3 regions of the Vibrio rhizosphaerae genome follow, and region 1 is predicted to be linked to each of the others. Evidence: predicted binding sites of a transcription regulator. Region 1 holds the regulator's gene; each other region holds the start of a gene.

Region 1 (3,284 bases):
TGTTTTTTCGGACTATTTCTTATATGTTTGAGCTTAAAAAAATCATATCTGCATTAATGATGCCCCTTCCCGCCTTGCTCATCATCGGTTTTATCGGACTGATGATGATTATGTTTTCAACAAAAAGGAAAACCGGTTGCCTGATTGTTCTGTTCTCTTACACATTACTGTTTTTAGCGTCATTCCAGCCTGTTTCTGACCGCCTTCTTGCCCCGCTGGAACGCAAATATTCAGCCTTTTTACCTGTAGAGGGTAGCATTGACTACATCATGGTTCTTGGCAGCGGTCATGTTGTCGATGATCAACTCCCGCCGACCTCTCAACTCAGTCGTTCCGCTCTCATGCGACTGACGGAAGGTATCCGGATTATGCGGATGTATCCGGGATCTCGTTTGATTCTTTCCGGATATGCCGGCGGTACCCGGTTTAGTCATGCCAGAATGCTGGCAAGAGTTGCTCTGTCACTCGGTGTAGCAAAATCCGATATCGTGTTACTGGAAAGTGCCAAAGATACCTGGGAAGAAGCTCAGCTAGCCGCAAGTTTTGTCGGACCGCGAAAACTAGTGCTCGTCACCTCTGCCAGTCATATGGATCGTGCATTACATGAGTTCCAGTCTGCTGGCCTCAACCCGATCCCTGCCCCAACCAATTATCTGTCTTATAAAAATATAGCGCAGCCTTGGATAAAATATGCGCCGAAAGCCATTTATCTCGAACAGACAGAAAGATATTGGTATGAAACATTGGGGAAATTCTGGCACTACTTGAAAAACTGGGTCGCGAATCAGGAAGCAACCGTTGCCGAACCGGCGAAACAGAAGCTTTAGCATGCATGATTTCATCATACAGTCTCAATTCATGGCAAAGACCAGCGGACGAGCAGAAGAGTGCCTCATTTTGATTGCTATTCCTGAACCGGCAGTCTAAAATTCGCGGTTAAGCATATTTTAGACCGACAAAAACCGCTAAATTTAGCGGTTTTTGTCCTTATTGGCGAATAACCTCAAGATGCTTTCGCGACGGGTTATCCAATGACGAAGTATAGATAAAATCTTCATCACTATTCTTTCAATTGTAATTTGCTCCGGACTGCTGGATCTTCAGCATAAGCGACAGGACAATACCTATGGCTACGATAAAAGACGTTGCCCGCTTGGCGGGAGTTTCAACAACAACTGTTTCACACGTAATTAACAAAACTCGGTTTGTGGCAGAAACGACTCAGGAAAAAGTCATGGAAGCCGTGAAAACACTCAACTATGCACCCAGTGCTGTCGCCCGGAGTTTGAAATGTAACTCAACGCGAACCATCGGGATGTTAGTGACTCAATCAACCAATCCCTTCTTCTCTGAAGTCATTGATGGTGTTGAAAGCTATTGTTACCGACAAGGCTACACGCTGATTTTGTGTAATACCGGTGGCCTGTATGAGAAGCAACGTGATTATATTCGGATGCTGGCTGAGAAACGAGTCGATGGGATGTTAGTGATGTGTTCCGATCTGACCGCCGAACTTTTAGATATGCTGGAAGCTTATAATGATATTCCCAAAGTCATTATGGACTGGGGGCCGGAGAGCTCTCAAGCGGATAAAATTATCGATAATTCAGAAGAAGGCGGCTACCTTGCAACCAAGTATCTGCTTGATAAAGGTCATCGCAAAATTGCCTGTTTGAGTGGACAGTTGTCAAAAGCGGCTTGCCTGGAGCGGATTCAAGGGTTCCGTAGAGCAATGGCTGAAGTGGGAGTGACACCCAATGAAGACTGGATTCTGGAAGGCAACTTTGAGTGTGATACTGCCGTTTTAGCCGCTGATAAAATCATTGCAATGGATGAACAACCGACAGCTGTTTTTTGCTTTAATGACACAATGGCTTTAGGGCTGATGAGTCGCTTACAGCAGAGAGGTATAAAGGTCCCGGATGATATATCGGTCATTGGTTATGATAACATTGAGATCTCAGAATATTTTTCTCCACCGCTGACAACCATTCACCAGCCGAAACGCCGGGTCGGAAAAAACGCTTTCGAAATCCTATTGGAACGGATCAAAAGTAAGGAACATGAACGCAGAACGTTTGAAATGCATCCTGAAATTGTAGAACGCAACACCGTTAAGGATTTAAACAAAAATTAACACCTAATTGACATTTCGTTGGAGGGAGGTCATTCCTCCAACCACTTTCTTTCTATTGATAACATTTATTAATTGGACTAGAATCACACATTGTGGAGTAGGCATTTCGATGGTTACTCCATAATTCCGTACTGGAAAAGTGTCACGCACAGGGCAAACCATCTGAAAAGATGGGACGCAAAGCCTCCGGCCTAAACCATGAAAATGATAGGTAGCGGGGTTACCGATGGCAAAAATGCATTTCACATTCGTCAATCTTTGACGTTTTGTTAACATACTTTCTGCATTCTTTTGCTAAATTCTCGGACCTGATTTTGGTGGCGTATTCATTTAAAAATACACCGAGACGTAAAGCATGGACAAACCAATTCTTAAAGATTCAATGCGGCTTTTTGAACAACTAGGCCGTGTCAAATCACGCTCAATGTTCGGCGGGTTTGGTATTTTCGTAAACGACATTATGTTTGCACTTGTCGTTCAAGACAAACTTCATATACGGGCAGACAATCACTCACTGGAGACGTTTAAAGCAAAAGGGTTTGAACCTTATGTGTATACAAAACGTGGTTTTCCGGTTGTGACCAAGTATTTTGCGCTTCCTGCAGACTACTGGAATGATGTAGATACAATTTTCAACATTGCAAAGCAAGCCTACTTAAATGCGAAAGATGAAAAAACGACGCATGTAGAGGCAAAACCGCAGCGATTGAAAGATCTGCCTAATCTTCGCTTGGCAACCGAACGGATGCTACGCAAAGCTGGAATTAATTCTGTTGAAGAACTTCATCAAAAAGGATCTCTCAGCGCATATAAAGCGATTCTAAGCTCTCATCCTTCAACACAACCGCCACTAGAGCTCTTATGGGCATTAGAGGGTGCAATTGAAGGAAAACACTGGTCTGTAATTTCTCAGGCAAGACGTGATGAGCTGGCTCAGCAAATTTAATTGAACGATCAAACTTTCCACTATCGTATACATGTTTCACCGTATACAACCCCATTTGATCGTCGAGTCAAAACCAACAAAGCACCGTTCGCGGTGCTTTGTTTTTTCTCAATTACTTATGATTATCCACGAATCATAATCAGTATATGCGTTAGTAGCCCATTAATGCGGCCTCATACATCCTGACATACTGCTCGGCAG
Region 2 (3,284 bases), 1.7 Mb from region 1:
TGGTTCAGCTCGTTTCCCTGAGTTTAAAGAGGTTCATGTTCGTGAAAAAGCGATTGATAACCTCAAAAAGCATGGTATCGAGGCTCTGGTTGTCATCGGTGGCGATGGCTCTTACATGGGCGCGAAGAAGCTGACAGAAATGGGATATCCATGTATCGGCTTGCCGGGCACCATCGATAACGATATTGCCGGTACCGATTATACCATCGGTTATCTGACTGCCTTGAATACCGTCATTGATGCCATTGACCGTTTGCGCGATACGTCATCTTCTCACCAGCGGATTTCGATTGTTGAAATCATGGGGCGTCATTGTGGTGATTTAACACTGATGTCTGCCATCGCCGGCGGCTGTGAATATATCATCACCCCGGAGACGGGCTTGAATATGGATGAGTTGATTTCTAATCTGAAAGACGGCATCGCGAAAGGTAAGAAACATGCCATCATTGCGCTGACTGAGCTGATGATGGATGCCAATGTTCTGGCGAAGAAGATTGAAGAAGCGACCAAGCGTGAAACGCGTGCGACTGTTCTTGGACACATTCAGCGTGGTGGCCGGCCAACTGCATTTGACCGGGTGTTAGCGTCTCGCATGGGGAACTATGCGGTTCATCTCTTGCTGGAAGGTCATGGTGGTCGTTGTGTCGGTATTCAGAAAGAAGATCTGGTTCACCACGATATCATTGATGCAATCGAGAATATGAAGCGTCCTGTCCGTAAGGATCTATACAAAGTTGCCGAAGAGTTGTTTTAAGGTTTTTTCGTAGCACATATTAATAAAGACCGCTGTATGCGGTCTTTTTTTGTATCGGTTATTAAGTCCGGTTTTCTTCCTATGACTATTATTCTACCGACATCTGTTTACCGTCAGATTGCGAAAAATGATCAGACAATCCACATCCGCTCTTCCGGATCTTTTCTGTTCAGATAATGCGTCGATTGAATCCGGCGAATTGTCCGGCACTTGCCACGGATGAGCAGGGTTTCGGTGACCGCAATATTTCCCTGACGGGTAACACCATCGAGTAAATCACCTTTGGTTATTCCCGTTGCGGAGAAAATGACGTTATCACTGCGGACCATATCTTCCATCCTCAGCACTTTCCCGGCTTCAACGCCCATTTGCTGACAACGTTCAATTTCCTGCTGTCCGATTCGGCGGTTTTCATCGGTGTCACCTTTGACTTCATGGCGAGGCAGAAGACGACCATGCATATCACCGTCTAAGGCGCGAATTACGGCGGCAGAGACCACGCCTTCCGGTGCGCCGCCGATACAATACATCACATCGACTTCACTGTTGGGCATACAAGTTAAAATTGAAGCTGCCACGTCACCATCGGGTACGGCAAATACGCGGACACCCCATTGTTGCATTTCTGCGATGACTTGTTCATGACGGGGCTTAGCCAAAGTAATGACGACCAGATTATCCAGTGATTTACCTAATGCCTGTGCAACATGTTCGAGATTTTGTTTGAGGGGTTGATTGAGATCGATACATCCTTTGGCGCCCGGCCCGACAACCAATTTTTCCATATACATATCGGGGGCTTTCAAAAAGCTACCTTTTTCCGCTGCTGCCAAGACTGAGAGTGCATTTGACTGTCCCATGGCTGTCATGCGGGTGCCTTCAATCGGATCCACTGCGATATCAACTTCATCGCCTCCCAAACCGACTTGCTCGCCAATATAAAGCATTGGGGCATCATCAATTTCCCCTTCTCCGATGACAATCTCCCCGGTGATCTCTGTCTTATTCAACAGACTCCGCATGACTTCAACAGCTGCGCCATCCGCTGCATTTTTATCACCGCGCCCAAGCCATTTATACCCGGCTAAAGCGGCACCTTCGGTCACTCGGGAAAAGGCCATTGCTAAATCACGTTTCATGTGAACTCCATCTTGACGGAAAACTGGGAAATTTGCGTCGAATTTTAGCATATCCCGACGAAAACGTTTGCTGAAATGCTTGTGTATTCTTGCACTTGATCAAAGCGGTCTCAGATCTTCAGCGATATTTCAGGGTCCAAGAAGGGATTGAATGGGCGACGAAGAACAAGCAAAGTAAGAATCGTGTCAATTCACGTCGGTTTTTTAATCGAATGGTGAAAATATTCAAGATAGAGCGTGTTTCTCCAGCCGTGGCTGAGTAGAATGAACAGCTAAGTACAATCATCATTGCAAGTGCAGAATCGTAAAGGATATAAGCATGTCTTTTGAAGTATTAGAGAAATTAGAAGCCAAAATTCAAACTGCTGTTGATACCATCACACTCCTTCAAATGGAGGTCGAAGAATTAAAAGAAGAAAAACAGAAATTGATTGAAGAAGCAACTCAGTTGAAAACCAGCCGTGATGAACTGGAACAGCGGGTACAGGATATTCAGCAAGAGCAGACGGCATGGCAGGAACGCATTCGCAATTTGCTGGGTAAGATGGAAGATATGGAGTAAGGCGCAGGACCTTTTATATCAATACGATTAGGTTCAAGTTTTCTATATCGTCCACGCGATATCAAAAAATGCCGACATTTTTGTCGGCATTTTTCATGGGAGAGATGGGGATTCGATTTATGCTTGTGGCCGGATGCCCAGTGTATGACACAGTGCATAGGTCATTTCTGCTCGATTCAGCGTATAGAAATGGAAGTCCTTGACCCCTTCACGACCAAGAATTCGCACCATATCAATTGCTTGGCTTGCTCCGACAAGCTGACGCGTCACCGGATCGTCATCTAATCCGTCGAATTGTTTGTGCATCCATCCCGGCACTTTGACATGGTTTTGTGCGGCAAAGCGAGCGGCTTGTTTAAAGTTGGACACCGGAAGAATACCCGGTACGATTTCCACATCGATACCGGCACTGACACAACGATCACGGAATCGCAGATAACATTCAACATCAAAGAAAAACTGAGTAATGGCACGGTTCGCGCCAGCATCAACTTTACGTTTGAGGTTCAGCAGGTCGGCCTGAGCACTTTTCGCTTCGGGGTGGACTTCAGGAAATGCGGCGACAGAAATATCAAAATCATGCCGGGATTTAAGTAATGTCACCAGATCAGCTGCATACATATCTGGTTTTCCGCCGCCCGGCGGAATATCACCACGGAGCGCAACAATGTTCTCAATGCCGTTGTTCCAGTAATCATCGGCAATCTGGGTCAACTCTTCGCGACTGGCATCAATACAGGTCAGATGGGGCGCGGCGACTAAGCCTGTCTGGGACTTGATTTCTTTAATAATGGAATGGGTTCTGTCCCGCTCTCCGGAGTTTGCC
Region 3 (3,284 bases), 750 kb from region 1:
CGATGAACGACATATTTCACCACAAGCGATGAAAGGCTCCTGGGCCGGTGCCATGGGGCAGTGTCAGTTTATGCCGAGCTCGTTTCTGGCTTTTGCGGCCGATGGTGACGGCGACGGGAAAAAAGATATCTGGGGAAGCCGGGCGGATGTGTTTGCATCAACCGCGAATTATCTGAGTCAGTCCGGCTGGAATGAACACATGATTTGGGGGCGTCAGGTCCATTTACCCCGAGGGTTCGACATGAGTCTGAGCGGACGAGGCAAAGCACAGGGTAAAATGCTCCACCAATGGAGTGAACTGGGGGTGACACGTTATGATGGTAGCCCGTTACCGAAGTTGAAAGACGATATTCAGGCGTGGCTGATTGCCCCCGATGATGAGCAGGGCCGCGTTTATTTGATCTATAACAACTATAACGTGTTGATGAAGTGGAACCGCTCTTATTACTTCGCATTGGCGGTCAGTCATCTCGCGGATCGTATTATTATGAACTAACCGGTAATCGGACTGGCAAAGAAAAGGCTCCTGAACGGAGCCTTTTTTACATGGTTTTCTTTACATCGGTTTTTACACGGATATCGGTGTCGGTAAATCGGGTATGTTATCTCTGTGCTGACAGCCCTCATCAGTGAGATGAAACCGCGATCTTAATCGGTGTGAAATTGTTCACATGCAAGCATGGTGTTTTCAATCAGTGTTGCGACCGTCATCGGCCCGACACCGCCGGGTACCGGCGTGATATAGCTGGCTTGATTCTTCGCCACATCATATTCCACATCACCGACGAGCTTGCCATCGTCCATACGGTTAATACCGACATCAATCACAACTGCACCCGGTTTAATCCATTCTCCGGGAATGAAATGTGGTTTGCCGACCGCGACGACTAAGATATCGGCCTGACGTACAAATTGCTCGAGGTCTTGCGTAAAGCGATGACAAGTTGTGGTTGTACAACCGGCTAAGAGAAGCTCGAGTGTCATCGGGCGACCGACAATGTTGGATGCACCGACCACAACAGCATGCTTGCCGCGCGGGTTAATATTGTAGCGCTCCAACAGCGTCATGATGCCTTTCGGCGTACAGGAACGAAGCGTCGGAATGCGTTGTGCAAGCCGTCCGACATTGTAAGGATGGAAACCATCCACATCTTTGTGCGGCAAGATTCTTTCCAGAATGGGGGTTGCATCCAGACCGGCAGGCAGAGGCAACTGGACCAGAATGCCATCAATACTGGCATCGGCATTCAGTTCGTCAATCAGTTCAAGTAATGCATGTTGCGTGGTATTGGCGGGTAAATCGAATGACTTGGAAATAAAGCCGACTTCTTCACAGGCCCGGCGTTTACTGCCGACATAAACATGGGAAGCCGGATCTTCACCGACTAGAACCACGGCCAGTCCCGGCGCCCGAAGTCCTGCATCGGTTCTTGCTTTCACCCGTGCAGAGACTTCGGCACGAACAGTTTTGGAAATTAGAGTTCCATCAATATTTTGAGCAGTCATGGCTTACCTTTATACAAGCGTCGCGAAACAAAAGAATAGCAAAATTTTTGCGCGCATTGTCGCAGATCTTTTCAAGAACATCTATAAGCAAACGTTTGCTTCTGGTTTATTTTCTGAGCTCTCCCTCAGGATGGTAATTTTTTAGGCAGTTAAAACATTCAATTAGAGAAACTCGTTGATTTACGCCGATGAACTCGTATAATCCCACCCCGTAACGCGCCCTTAGCTCAGTTGGATAGAGCACGTGCCTTCTAAGCATGTGGTCACAGGTTCGAATCCTGTAGGGCGCGCCACTTATTTCGATAAGCCCCGATGATACTTGTATCGTCGGGGCTTTTTCTTTTGTCTGAATCGTTGAAAACCAGTCTGTACACAGGGTAATGTAGTTCAAAGTGAGTCAAGTATCAGTGTTCACAGGTGATGCAGATGCTCAGACCCGAATTTACCGGACGGTTGAGATCAAAGGACATGATGAAAATTAGACACGCAGAAGTCACAGATATCGACGCGTTATTGGTTTTAAGTGAGCAAATAGGAATGCTACACTTTGAAAACGCACCGTTCGCATTCAACAAACCTTCAGCCGCTGATAAATTGTTCTGGCTGAATATGCTCAATCATGATGAATCTTCATTGTTTTTGCTGGTCGAGTCAGACCGTCAGGTTGTCGGCTTTCTGACCGCGATGATGACTCAAAATGATACCATTCCATTTATTGTTGATTGTCCGATATGTCGTGTTGGAACGATCGTCATTGATGAGAAACATCGTGCGTCTGGTATTGGAACCAAACTGATGGCTGCCTGTGAGCATTGGGCAAAATCACGAGGCGCCGCGCAAATCAGACTTGAAGTGATGACCTTTAATCAATCGGCGCAAAAGTTTTATCAGCAACTCGGTTTTCAAGACCAGTCGCACATCATGTATCGGCATCTCGACTAAGCCAAGGCGATCGTTCTGTCGTCTCTTAGTTACCGAACGTGATTGACCTATACAGTGTGTTCATCGCACACAGGGAACACAGGAGATATTATTTTGATTAGTCATATTGATCATATCGTTTTGACAGTTTCGGATATTGAACGGTCGGTCGCCTTCTACAAACGAGTTCTGCTCATGCAAGAGGTCTCGTTTGCCAATGGGCGTAAAGCAGTTAAATTTGGCTGCCAAAAGATCAACTTTCAAATCTTAGGCCAGGAACCCCGAAACTTAGCGCAGGTTGGTTCCGGTGATGTGTGTTTAATCTCTGACTGGCCTTTAGGCGACGTCGTCAACCATTTAGCCGGTGAAGGGGTTGAAATTGTCGAAGGTCCGGTCGAAAAGTCAGGCGCAAGCGGGCCGATTCAGTCGGTCTATTTCCTCGACCCGGATTTAAATCTGATTGAGGTGAGTGTGTATATGTAACAAGCGTGAGCCGAATCGACAGCATCACGGTTTACACCTTTCCAGCCTCCGCTTTTCCGGGCGTCCTGCCCGGAAAAGCTTTATCATGCTTCGGTGAATGATTTTCTGTCTAACATTTGAAACACGTCTATTGTGATCTTTATTCAAGGATTGAATTTAATCGATGAAATTATGAAATCAGATGCGCTTGAATGGTAATTGATAAACATGGAGCGCTCTTATACTATCGCAACTTCACCAGCGTAAAAGGAATGTTTAACGTGTTGTCTTTTTTATCAAGATTTAATTTCATTTGGATAAGTCTATTCTTATTGCTTTCCAGTACCCTTCAGGCGGCTGATTTTTATGTCTCTGATATCAGTGAAACTACACAA

The links. Region 1 encodes PurR, which represses purine synthesis genes. Its sites were predicted from a motif close to TNANGNAAACGTTTNCNTNA; they were not measured.
Region 2: the regulator PurR is predicted to act here: its motif matches at 1,952-1,971, upstream of glpX (class II fructose-bisphosphatase).
Region 3: the regulator PurR is predicted to act here: its motif matches at 1,590-1,609, upstream of folD (bifunctional methylenetetrahydrofolate dehydrogenase/methenyltetrahydrofolate cyclohydrolase FolD).

The regions. Positions count from the first base shown of each region.
Region 1 covers NZ_AP024903.1:2,049,841-2,053,124, forward strand. Annotated here, with positions in the region: gene elyC (envelope biogenesis factor ElyC) at 1-827, shown strand, start outside; gene purR (HTH-type transcriptional repressor PurR) at 1,127-2,137, shown strand; cyclic di-GMP riboswitch class I at 2,280-2,365, shown strand; gene OCV37_RS08755 (TfoX/Sxy family DNA transformation protein) at 2,493-3,083, shown strand; gene glgA (glycogen synthase GlgA) at 3,235-3,284, opposite strand, start outside.
Region 2 covers NZ_AP024903.1:277,731-281,014, forward strand. Annotated here, with positions in the region: gene pfkA (6-phosphofructokinase) at 1-757, shown strand, start outside; gene glpX (class II fructose-bisphosphatase) at 889-1,896, opposite strand; gene zapB (cell division protein ZapB) at 2,216-2,458, shown strand; gene metF (methylenetetrahydrofolate reductase) at 2,576-3,284, opposite strand, start outside.
Region 3 covers NZ_AP024903.1:1,299,474-1,302,757, forward strand. Annotated here, with positions in the region: gene OCV37_RS05585 (lytic murein transglycosylase) at 1-496, shown strand, start outside; gene folD (bifunctional methylenetetrahydrofolate dehydrogenase/methenyltetrahydrofolate cyclohydrolase FolD) at 649-1,506, opposite strand; tRNA gene OCV37_RS05595 (tRNA-Arg) at 1,723-1,799, shown strand; gene OCV37_RS05600 (GNAT family N-acetyltransferase) at 1,978-2,448, shown strand; gene OCV37_RS05605 (VOC family protein) at 2,542-2,910, shown strand; gene OCV37_RS05610 (alpha-2-macroglobulin family protein) at 3,171-3,284, shown strand, end outside.